DNA from 2 places in the Mesorhizobium sp. M6A.T.Cr.TU.017.01.1.1 genome. Region 2 is predicted to be linked to the other one. Evidence: riboswitches for the same ligand, from Rfam matches in the RefSeq annotation. Region 2 holds a riboswitch; the other holds the start of a gene.
What was found. A riboswitch is a leader RNA that binds a small molecule or an ion and turns the genes downstream of it on or off. The one in region 2 is predicted to bind S-adenosylmethionine.
Positions count from the first base shown of each region.

Region 1: another riboswitch for S-adenosylmethionine. It lies ahead of EOB36_RS17985 (homoserine O-acetyltransferase); the one in region 2 lies ahead of EOB36_RS21450 (O-succinylhomoserine sulfhydrylase).

Region 1 is NZ_RZTA01000053.1:18,552-24,195, forward strand. Features, by position in the region: gene EOB36_RS17965 (glycosyltransferase) at 1-705, opposite strand, end outside; gene EOB36_RS17970 (methionine biosynthesis protein MetW) at 828-1,010, opposite strand; partial or broken gene EOB36_RS35980 (methionine biosynthesis protein MetW) at 1,022-1,101, opposite strand; gene EOB36_RS17975 (DUF1330 domain-containing protein) at 1,343-1,663, shown strand; gene metW (methionine biosynthesis protein MetW) at 1,679-2,293, opposite strand; gene EOB36_RS17985 (homoserine O-acetyltransferase) at 2,409-3,578, opposite strand; SAM riboswitch at 3,700-3,777, opposite strand; gene hisC (histidinol-phosphate transaminase) at 3,935-5,044, shown strand; gene EOB36_RS17995 (prephenate/arogenate dehydrogenase family protein) at 5,066-5,644, shown strand, end outside.
Region 2 is NZ_RZTA01000071.1:25,922-31,565, reverse strand. Features, by position in the region: gene araD1 (AraD1 family protein) at 1-341, shown strand, start outside; gene EOB36_RS21460 (ABC transporter substrate-binding protein) at 512-1,285, opposite strand; gene EOB36_RS21455 (2'-deoxycytidine 5'-triphosphate deaminase) at 1,383-2,477, opposite strand; SAM riboswitch at 2,602-2,679, shown strand; gene EOB36_RS21450 (O-succinylhomoserine sulfhydrylase) at 2,737-3,927, shown strand; gene EOB36_RS21445 (ceramide glucosyltransferase) at 3,976-5,130, opposite strand; gene apaG (Co2+/Mg2+ efflux protein ApaG) at 5,356-5,644, shown strand, end outside.

The DNA of each region.
Region 1 (5,644 bases), on a different contig from region 2:
CGCGCGCCAGAAAAAGAACCGCCAACCACGTGGCGAGTAATGATAGACGCGTGCGTTGACGTTCAGAATTTTGTGGCCTTCACGTCGAAGCTCATGCGTCAGCAGAGTGCAAGAAACCTTGAATCCATTGTGTTTCGCAAAGGGATGGCTGACAATCCAGTCGCGCCGAAAGGCACTGTTATTGGCGTTGATCGCTCGCTTGTTAGCAAATCGTGCATCTGCCTCAGGCATAGGGAAAAACCAAAGCAGCGCGAACGTCCTGGAAAAGAAATCATCGTACGAAAGATATGTATATCCGTTCACGCAAATAATTTCAGGATCTTGAAACGGGTCAAGCAGAGTTGGGAGCCAGCCCGATTCTGCCACGGTATCCGAGTCGACGAAGATGACGATATCTCCATTGGTTGACAGGATGCCGTTGTTCTTGAGGTCGTAATATCGACCGCCTGGGCAAGCGGTGAAGATCAGGTCGGCAACCCGTTCCAACTGCGGCGCTTCAATTGTGATACTGCTACGCAGCGAGGCGGCGTCCTCATCTCGCCCGCCGTGGGAGATGACAACCTGCGGTCTTGCAAGACCAGCTGAGGAAACCACGGCGATTTCTCGAGCCAAGGCAGTCAACCCAACGCCGATCTCGTCCCAGTCGATCGACTTGGCGTTATCCATTTCCACAACGAGGGAATAAGTTGGCTGTTCTTCAACCATCTTTACACCGCAAAATTTATCAGAGGTCACTTTGTTCGACGCGGCTCGCGACGATACCGGTTCAGGTTAGTTATACATAGCAACGCCTGCTGATCAAGAAACACTGCAATCCTTGGAGCGAGCTACCGTTTCAGCAGGAACACCGCTTGCTGGCCGAAGAAATTCCAGAACCAGCACGGCATCGACAGACCGATTTTCTGGCCATTGGCGTCGAGCGCGGTTATCTTTTCCACCGTCGCGCCGAGCTCGTCGCAGAGGTTGACGAAGTCGCTTCGTCGCCTGCAGCAATTCGAGCAGTAGGTCATCACCGGAGCCGACGTCCAGCACCCGTGCCTGCGCCGGGATGAGGTCGGCGACGACTTCGAGGTCGACGCGCTGGGCGTGATTGACACTCATGATCGTGCCTTTGGCTAGCGCATGATGCCGGTCCGAAAAGTCTGCAACTTTTCGGAGTCACGCGCGAATGCCTGGCGCATGATGCCGGTCCGGAAAGCCTACAATCTTCAGGGGTCATGCGCTGAGTTGGTCCTGTATGCATTCTTATAACTTCAGAGGTAATCGACCACCGTAGGGCGCATAGGCAATTGTCGTTCGTGAAGCCGCCTATTGTTGGCTTCGATCAGCAAGGATCTCAGCCATGACCGCTTACGCCGTTGCCCATATGCGCCAAGTCACGTTAGGGCCGCAGATTGTCGAATATTTGCAGAAAATCGATGCAACGCTGGAGCCGTTTAGCGGGCGCTATATTGTGCATGGCAGCGAGGTGGAAGTGGTTGAAAACACCTGGCCGGGGCACCTCGTAATCATCGAATTTCCGGACATGCAGCATGCGCGCGGATGGTACCAGTCGCCCGCCTATCAGGAGATATTGCCCCTGCGCACCGAGAATTCCCAGTCCGATGTGGTCCTGGTCGACGGCGTCCAGCACCCGCACAAGGCCACCGACGTGCTCGGATAGGATGAAATGCGGCCGTCATCGTCTCAGCAAGAATACCGCTTGCTGGCCAAAGAAATTCCAGAACCACCACGGCATCGACAGACCGATTTTCTGGCCATTGGCGTCGAGCGCGGTTGCCTTTTCCACCGTTGCGCCGAGCTCATCGCAGAGATTGACGAAGTCGCGGATGGTGCAGAAATGGATGTTGGGCGTGTCGTACCAGGAATAGGGCAGGTCCTTGGTCACCGGCATCCGCCCGTCGAGGAACAGCGAAAGGCGCACCCGCCAGTGGCCGAAATTGGGGAAGGAGACGATGGCGTGCTTGCCGATCCTGAGCAATTCGTCGAGCACCAGCTTCGGGTTGCGGGTGGCCTGCAAGGTCTGCGACAGGACGACGAAATCAAAACCCTTGTCGGGATAGAATTTGAGGTCCTTGTCGGCGTCGCCCTGGATGACGGACAGGCCGCGCGCCACGCATTCGTTGACGCCGCGTTGCGACAGTTCCATCCCGCGGCCGTCGACCTGCTTCGTCGCCTGCAGCAATTCGAGCAGCAGACCATCACCGGAGCCGACGTCTAGCACCCGCGCCTGCGCCGGGATGAGACCGGCGACGACTTCGAGGTCGACGCGCTGGGCGTGGTTGACACTCATGATCGTGCCTTTTGGTTAGCGCATGATCCTGATCCGAAAAGTCTGCAACTTTTCGGGGTCATGCGCGAATGCCTGGCGCATGATGCCGGTCCGGAAGGGCTGCAATTTTCAGGGATCATGCGCTGAGCCCCCTGGCGCGGGCCGCCGAGGCGATGAAGCCGTTGATGGCGGCAAACAGCTCCGGCTCGTCGAGCAGGAAGGCGTCGTGGCCGCGATCGGTCTCGATCTCGACGAAGGACACCGAGGCGCCGGCGGCGTTCAGCGCGTGAACGACCGAGCGGCTCTCCTCAGTCGGGAACAGCCAGTCGCTGGTGAAGGAGACCAGGCAGAAGCGGGTCTTGGTGCCGGCAAAGGCGTCGGCGAGCCGGCCGCCGTGGTCGGCGGCGAGGTCGAAATAGTCCATCGCCCGGGTCATGTAGAGATAGGAGTTGGCGTCGAAGCGGTCGACGAAGGTCATGCCCTGATGGCGCAGATAGCTCTCGATCTGGAAGTCCGCGTCGAAACCGAAGGTGAGCGCTTCACGATCCTGCAGGTTGCGGCCGAATTTCCGGTGCAGGGCGGCCTCCGACAGATAGGTGATGTGAGCGGCCATGCGCGCCACAGCCAGTCCCTTTTCCGGGCGCTTGCCCTGTTCGAAATATTTGCCGCCATGCCACTCCGGGTCGGCCATCACCGCCTGGCGGCCGACCTCGTGGAAGGCGATGTTCTGCGAGGAATGGCGCGCGCCGGTGGCGATCGGCAGTGCCGAGAAAACGCGCTCCGGGTAGCTCGACGCCCATTGCAGCACCTGCATGCCGCCCATCGAGCCGCCGAGCACCGAGAACAGTTTTTCGATGCCGAAATGGTCGACCAGCATCAACTGCGCCCGCACCATGTCGCGGATGGTGATGATCGGCAGGTCGAGCCCGTAGGGCTTGCCGGTGGCGGGATTGGTCGAGGCGGGGCCGGTGGAGCCGAGGCAGCCGCCGATGACGTTTGAGCAGATGACGAAGAAGCGGCTGGTGTCGATGATCTTGCCGGGGCCGATCAGCACCTCCCACCAGCCCGGCTTGCTGGTCACCGGATTGGTGCTGGCGACATGCTGGTCGCCGGTCAGCGCATGGCAGACGAGGATGGCGTTGGAGCGGGCGTCGTTGAGCGTGCCGTAGGTCTTGTAGGCAATCTGGAACGGTGACAGCAGCGTGCCGGCGTCGAGCTTGAGCGGCTTGTCGGCACCGAAACGCAACACCGGGCTCGACGGCTCGTCGGCCTCGTTGTTGGTTCTTTTAGTGCGCAGCGCGACCATCGCATCCTCTTACATCAACCCATCGCGCTTTTCCGAAAATCGATACCGATTTTCGGGTCGATGCGATTGTCCGGCCGGCTACGGACAACAAAAAAACCGGCATCGCCTTCGCAAAGCCGGTTACAGGATGCAAACGGCCCTTTAGCGAGTTGTTTAACGTGGCTGCAAGCCGACCGGCCAAATCACCACGGGATTTCGCCTTTCTTCTAGGACCGGCGCGCCTCGGCGTCAACGGCCAGTCGCTCACCCCTGCCAGTCGTTCACCCATGATAGCCGCCTCTCGACATTCCAGGCCACGGCTTGTATTTCCGCTGCGGCTTCCCCAGGCGGAAGCGTTCTCGACGGATTTTTGCAATATGAACCAGGCATCGGATCAGGCACGTCCAACGCCCCGCGCGGGGATCATGGACATCGAAGCCTATGTGCCGGGCAAAAGCACGGCGCCGGCCGGCGTTGCCAAGGTCCATAAATTGTCGTCAAACGAGAACCCGCTCGGCCCCTCGCCGAAGGCGATAGAAGCCGCGCGTGACGTCGCGGCCAAACTCGACATATATCCCGATGGCACCGCCAGGCGCCTGCGGGAGGCGATCGCCGAGGTGCATGGCCTCAACCCTGCGAACATCGTCTGTTCCAACGGCTCCGATGAGATTCTGGGCCTGCTTGCGCAGACCTACCTCGCGCCCGGCGATGAAGCTGTCATCACCGAACACGCCTTCATGGTCTACAAGATCTACATCCAGTCGGCAGGTGCTGTCCCGGTGTCGGTCCAGGAAACCAATGAGCGCGCCGACGTCGATGCGATCCTCGCTGCGGTGACGCCGCGCACCAGGATCATCTTCCTCGCCAATCCCAACAACCCGACCGGCACCTATTTGCCGTTCCAGGAGGTGCGCCGCCTGCATGCCGGCCTGCCTCGAAACGTGCTTCTGGTGCTGGATGGCGCCTATGCCGAATATGTCCGCCGCAACGACTATGAAGCCGGCGTCGAACTGGTGGCTGGCGCGGAAAACGTGGTCATGACCCGCACCTTCTCAAAGCTCGGCCTCGGCGGCGCGCGGATTGGCTGGATGTACGCGCCGATGCATATCATCGACGCGATCAACCGCGTGCGGGGTCCCTTCAACGTCAACGCGACGGCGATCGAGGCCGGCATTGCAGCGATCCGCGATCGTGCCCATGTCGAGCGCAGCGTGGCGCATAACGAGACCTGGCTGTCATGGGTGAGCGAGGAATTGACCAAGCTCGGGCTACGGGTGACGCCGAGCGTCGGCAATTTCGTCCTCATCCATTTTCCCGAGGACAAAAAACATTCGGCGGCAGCTGCGGACGATTACCTCTCCGCGCGCGGCTACATTTTGCGGCGCGTCTCCGGCTACGGCTTCCCGAATGCACTGCGCATGAGCATCGGCACCGAAGAGGCCAATCGCGGCGTTGTCGCCGCACTCACGACATTTCTGAAAAGCTGAAACCCCCGAAAAGCTGAAACAATGACATCACCGATGTTCGAAAAGATCGCGCTGGTCGGCATCGGCCTGATCGGCTCGTCGCTGGCCCGCGTCATCCACCGCGAGGGTCTGGCCCGCCACGTCGCCATCTCGACACGCAGCGAAACGACGCTGGCGCGGGCAAGCGAACTCGGCCTCGGCTCCTCCTACACGATGGACGCGAAAGAGGCGGTCCGCGATGCCGACCTGGTTATCGTTTCGGTGCCGGTCGGCTCTTCGGGCGAGGTCGCCGAGGAAATCGCACCGGCGCTAAAGCAGGGCGCCATCCTCACCGATGTCGGCTCGACCAAGGCATCGGTCATCGCGCAGGTCGAGCCGCATGTGCCTGATGGCGTGCATTTCATCCCCGGCCATCCGTTGGCCGGCACTGAAAAATCGGGCCCGGACGCCGGCTTTGCCGAACTGTTCGAGAACCGCTGGTGCATTTTCACGCCGTTGCCCGGCACGGATCCCGAGGCGCTGGAAAGACTCTCGGAATTCTGGCGCCGCTGCGGCTCCAACATCGACACGATGGATCCCCAGCATCACGACATGACACTGGCCATCGTCTCGCATCTGCCG
Region 2 (5,644 bases):
GGCCGGAGATCCTGATCGGCGACCTGCCGTCCGACATCAGGGGTTCCTCACGCATTGTCCGCGACGGCAAGCTGCTGTGGGAAAAGCCGTTCCTGTCAGGCGAGGCGAACATGTCGCACACCATCGCCAATCTCGAACATCACCACTTCAAATATTCGGCTTTCCGCCAGCCGGGCGACGTTCATGTGCACATGTTCGGCACCGCGACGCTGTCCTTCGCCGACGGCGTCAGGACCGAGGCCGGCGACGTGTTCGAGATCGAGGCCAAGGATTTTGGCCTGCCGCTGCGCAACCCGCTTGAAATCGAGCAGCCGGTGAAGGTGTCGGTGAAGGCGCTGTAGCGGGATCTCCCCCCTTGAGGGGGAGATGTCGCCGAAGGCGACAGAGGGGGTCGTCTCGCGTAGAGCGCCAGCCCCCTGCGTCTGCGATAAAGAGCCGAGCCCGGCCGGACCGACCCCCTCTGGCCTGCCGGCCATCTCCCCCTCAAGGGGGGGGATTGGCAGTTCCTACCTCAGTAAATATCGAAGTCGAAATATTTGGCCTGGATCTTCTTGTAGGTGCCGTCGGCGACGATTGCATCGATCGCGGCGTTGAGCTTTTCGCGCAGCGCATTGTCTTCCTGGCGCACGGCGATGCCCGCTTCCGTCTCAGTGCCCTTGACGTCGCCGACCATCTTGCAGCAGCCGTCGCTCGACTTCTTCATCCAGTCCATCAGCACGAACTTGTCTGAAAGGACGGCATCGAGGCGGCCGTTCATCAGGTCGGTAACCGCCTCCTCCTGGGTCGGATAGAGCTTCGCCTCGGCACCGGCCTTGCCATAGACATCCTGGGCATAGTCGGCCTGGGTGGTCGAAGCCTGGGCGCCGACCGTCTTGCCGGCGAGTGCGGCGGGTTCGGTCGAGGCAATATCGCTGTCTTTCAAGGCCACCAGCGAAAGCGGCGTCGTATAGTATTTGTTGGTGAAGGAGACCTGCTTCTTGCGCTCTTCGGTGATGCTCATGGACGCGACGATGGCGTCGAACTTTCTAGCCTGGAGCGCCGGAATCATGCCGTCCCAGTCCTGCGTGACAAGTTCGCATTCGACCTTCATCTGAGCGCAAAGCGCCTCGGCGATGTCGATATCGAAGCCGACGAGCTTGCCATCCGCGGTGATGGTGTTGAACGGCGGATAGGCGCCTTCGGTGGCGATCTTCAATTTTTCCTGTGCTTGCGCCGAAAAGGACCCGGCTGATATCACCAGCATGGCGGCTGTTGCTGCCGATGCGATCCATCTTGAAATCTGCATTTTTTTGTTCCCTTGGTTCAGAGCCACCCTGACGGCTGGGCACAGCCAAGCACGACGCGCAGGGTTCAGGCAAGCGCGGTCTGATCGTGATGGGCGATCAGCGCGCGGCGCGGAAATGCTTGGACAGTTTCAGGCCCTGTGCCTGATAGTTCGAGCCGAGATCTGTGCCGTAGAGCGCCTGCGGCCGCTTCAGCATGTGCTCGTAGACCAGCCGTCCGACGATCTGACCGTGGTCGAGGATGAACGGCACTTCGTGGCTGCGCACTTCGAGCACCGCCCTGCTGCCGGTGCCGCCGGCCGCCGAATGGCCAAAGCCCGGATCGAAGAAACCGGCATAGTGGACACGGAATTCGCCGACCAGCGGATCGAAGGGCGTCATCTCGGCGGCGTAGAGCGGCGGCACATGCACCGCCTCCTGGCTGACGAGGATATAGAATTCGTCCGGATCGAGCACCAATTCGCCGGCACCGCTCTTGTAGAGCGGCTCCCAGAAGTCGACAACATCCTGTGCGGCGCGCTTGTCGACATCGACCAGGCCGGTGTGGTGCTTGCCGCGGTAACCGACCAGGCCATCCTTATCGCCATCGAGATCGATCGACAGCGCGATGCCGCCGCCGGAAATGTTCGGTGGCTCGGTGGCGACGAGCGTCTCGGCGCGGTGCAAGTCGTTGAGCTCGCTTTCAGACAAAAGCGCATTGCCGGTGCGGAACCTGATCTGCGACAGCCGCGAGCCGGTGCGGACGACGATCGGAAAGGTGCGCGGGCTGACTTCCAGATAGAGCGGGCCGTTGTAACCGGCAGCGATCTTGTCGAACTCGTGGCCGCGATCGGTCATCACGCGGGTGAAGATGTCGAGCCGTCCGGTCGAGCTCTTCGGGTTGGCCGAGGCCGAAATGTTTGCCGGAAGCGCCAGGCTCTCCAGCAGCGGCACGATATAGACGCAGCCCGTCTCCAGCACCGCGCCGTCGGCGAGATTGATTTCGTGCAGCTTCAGGCGGTCGAGTTTTTCAGCGACGCTGTGGTTCGGGCCGGGCAGGAAGGAGGCGCGCACCCGCCAGGCCTTGTCGCCAAGCCTGAGGTCGAGACTGGCCGGCTGGATCTGGTCGGCATCGAGCGCGCGTAGCGACGTCAGCGCGCCCGACTGGAACAGCGCCGAAATATTCTGATCGGGAAGAATGCCTGTCTGCCGCAAAGTCTGGCTCCGCTCGAAGGCCGGGCAACGTATCGTTTGCCGCAGGTTCTTGCCGCGGAACCTGCTGGTACAAACCTCTTAATCATGCCGGCAATTGACGCAAGCGCGGCGCGGGTCTAAAGGGTCGTTATCCCGTGGTGATTTGGCCGGTCGGCTTGCAGCCACGTTAAACAAGTCGCTAAAGGACCGTCGGGCCGCAAGGCCGTATGGACCGGTTGCGACTTTCGCGACCGGTTTTTTTGTGTCTGGAACAAAAGTGATGACAAGCAAGAAGCGCAACTGGAAACCTCAGACAGCACTCGTGCATAGCGGGACCTTGCGTTCCGGCTTCGGCGAGACCTCCGAGGCGATGTACCTCACCCAGGGCTATGTCTACGACACCGCGCAGGCGGCGGAAGCGCGCTTCAAGGGCGAGGAACCGGGCTTCATCTATTCGCGCTATGCCAACCCGACGGTCGACATGTTCGAGAAGCGCATGTGCGCACTGGAAGGTGCCGAAGATGCACGCGCCACAGCATCCGGCATGGCGGCGGTCACCGCAGCACTTTTGTGCAGCGCCAAGGCCGGCGATCATATCGTGGCGGCGCGCGCGCTGTTTGGCTCCTGCCGCTGGGTGGTCGAGACGCTGGCGCCGAAATACGGCATCGAGGCGACGCTGGTCGACGGCACCGAAATCGCCAATTGGGAAAAGGCGGTCAGGCCGAACACCAAGCTGTTCTTTCTTGAAAGCCCAACCAATCCGACGCTGGAAGTCGTCGACATCGCAGCCGTTGCCTCGCTTGCCAATTCGATCGGCGCGCGGCTGATCGTCGACAATGTCTTTGCCACGCCGTTGCAGCAGCAGCCCTTGCAGCTCGGCGCCCATATCGTCGTCTATTCGGCGACCAAGCACATCGACGGCCAGGGCCGCTGCCTCGGCGGCGTCATCCTGTCGGACAAGAAGTGGATCGATGAGAACCTGCACGACTATTTCCGCCACACCGGTCCGAGCCTGTCGCCCTTCAACGCCTGGACGCTGCTGAAGGGCCTGGAGACGCTGCCGCTGCGCGTGCGCCAGCAGACGGAAAGTGCCGGCCGGATCGCAGATTTCCTTGCCGAGCGATCAGAGATTGCCCGTGTCATTTATCCGGGCCGCGCCGACCACCCGCAGGCGGCGATCGTCAAAAAGCAGATGTCGGGCGGCTCGACGCTGATCTGCCTCGACGTCAAGGGCGGCAAGCAGGCGGCCTTCGCCTTCCAGAACGCGCTCGATATCGTGCTGATCTCCAACAATCTCGGCGACGCCAAGAGCCTGATCACTCACCCGGCGACGACGACGCACAAGAATCTGAGCGACGAGGCGCGCGCCGAACTCGGCATCGGGCCAGGCACGCTCAGGCTGTCTGTCGGCCTGGAGGACGCCGACGACCTGCTCGAAGACATCGAGCAGGCATTGAAAGCCGCCAGATAGGGATACGCACTGGAGCGGCTTTGCTCGCATCGTCAAAAGCAGGCGCTGTCAGGCGCCCGACGGGGTCTCTTCCAATTCCGCAGCGGCGCTGGTGTGGATGGTCATCGTGTTGCCGCGCCAGTCGACGGCACCGCTGAGCCAGCCTCGCGCCCAAATGGCGGGAAGCATCACGTCCCGCGCAACCATCGCCGGGATCATGCGCAGCGACAGGTGCCAGCCCTTAGCCGAGGCGAGAGCGCATTCCGGCAAATACGCGACTACCAGCACGGCGATGGCGGTTGCCGACAGGCTGAAGCCGGCGCTGGCCGCCGCAATCAGCGCAAGCGCCAGCGGCATCGCCGCGCCGATCAGTATCTCGGGCGCGAAGAACAGGGGGAAGGTGACGCGGCGCAGGCGTGCCCAGCGGGCCTGGCGCGACCAGATTTCGCCGAGAGTGCGCAAACCGAGCGGCTGCTCAAAGGGCGAGGCGACGAGATTGACGCGCAGTCCGAGCCCGTTGACCAGCTTGGTCGCGGCGGCGTCCTCGGCGATCTCGGCGGCAAGCGCACGGATGCCGCCATTGGCGTCGAGCATGGGCTTGTCCCACAACATGCTCTTGCCCTGGGCAAAACCGAGGCCGATCACCTCGCCGGCATATTGCCAGCGCGCCTGTAGGGTGTTGAGGAATGCGCATTCGACCTCCGCCCAGAACCCGTCCGGCCGCGAGCCGATCGGCGTCGAGCAGACAAGGCCGGTGTCGGGCCGCCACGTCGCCATCAGATGCTGGACATAGTCCCTCGGCATCAGGACGTTGGAATCGGCAAGGATGACCCAGCGGTGGCGCGCGGCCTCCCAGCCCTTCACACAATTGTTGAGTTTCGGATTGCCGCTGATGCGGTCGTCGCCGACGAGCAGCCGGGCCGGCACGGCCGGAAAGCGGGCGATCGCATCGGTGATCGGCCTGACCACCGGGTCGTCGGCATGGGCGACGCAGAAGATGAGCTCATAGCGCGGCCAGTCGAGCGAGAAGACGCGCTCGAGCGTTTCCTCGGCAAACGGCTCGACGCCGCGCGACGGCACGACGATCGACACCGCAGGCGCCTTGCCGGCTGGCGGCGCGATCCTGCCAGGCCGCTTCAGCTTCAACGAAGCGAGCAGGATGCTGGCGAGATTGACAAGGAGCAGAGCTGTGGAAAGCAAGGCGGCTGTGACTGTCAGTTCCATCGATATCTGGTCACTCCAGAAAAACCGGCCGCATGGAAGCCGTTTTCAACAGTTCGACAGAATGCTGAGTCGCCCGGCCCTGCACACCATCATTGTCATGTGTCACTTAAATGACATTGTTCTTCGGCAGCTGCGCTCAAAGGAGTCGGACAACGCCAGAAAGCACCCGGTTGACCAAACCACGGAGAGCGTCGAAAGTTCCGTCTACATATTGTGGAGTAGTCTATGTACAGCGCCGTTACGCGCAACATCGAAGTACAGGTCAGGCCGTTCTATCTGGAGGATCGCTCCGATCCGTCGGAGAACCGCTATGTCTGGGGCTACCAGGTCACCATCGACAATCAGTCGGATGAATTCGTGCAGCTTCTGTCACGCTACTGGCACATCACCGACGGCACCGGCCGGGTCGAGGAAGTGCGCGGCGCCGGTGTTGTCGGCGACCAGCCCGAACTCAACCCCGGCGACAGTTATCAATATACATCCGGCTGCCCGCTCTCGACGCCGTCCGGCATCA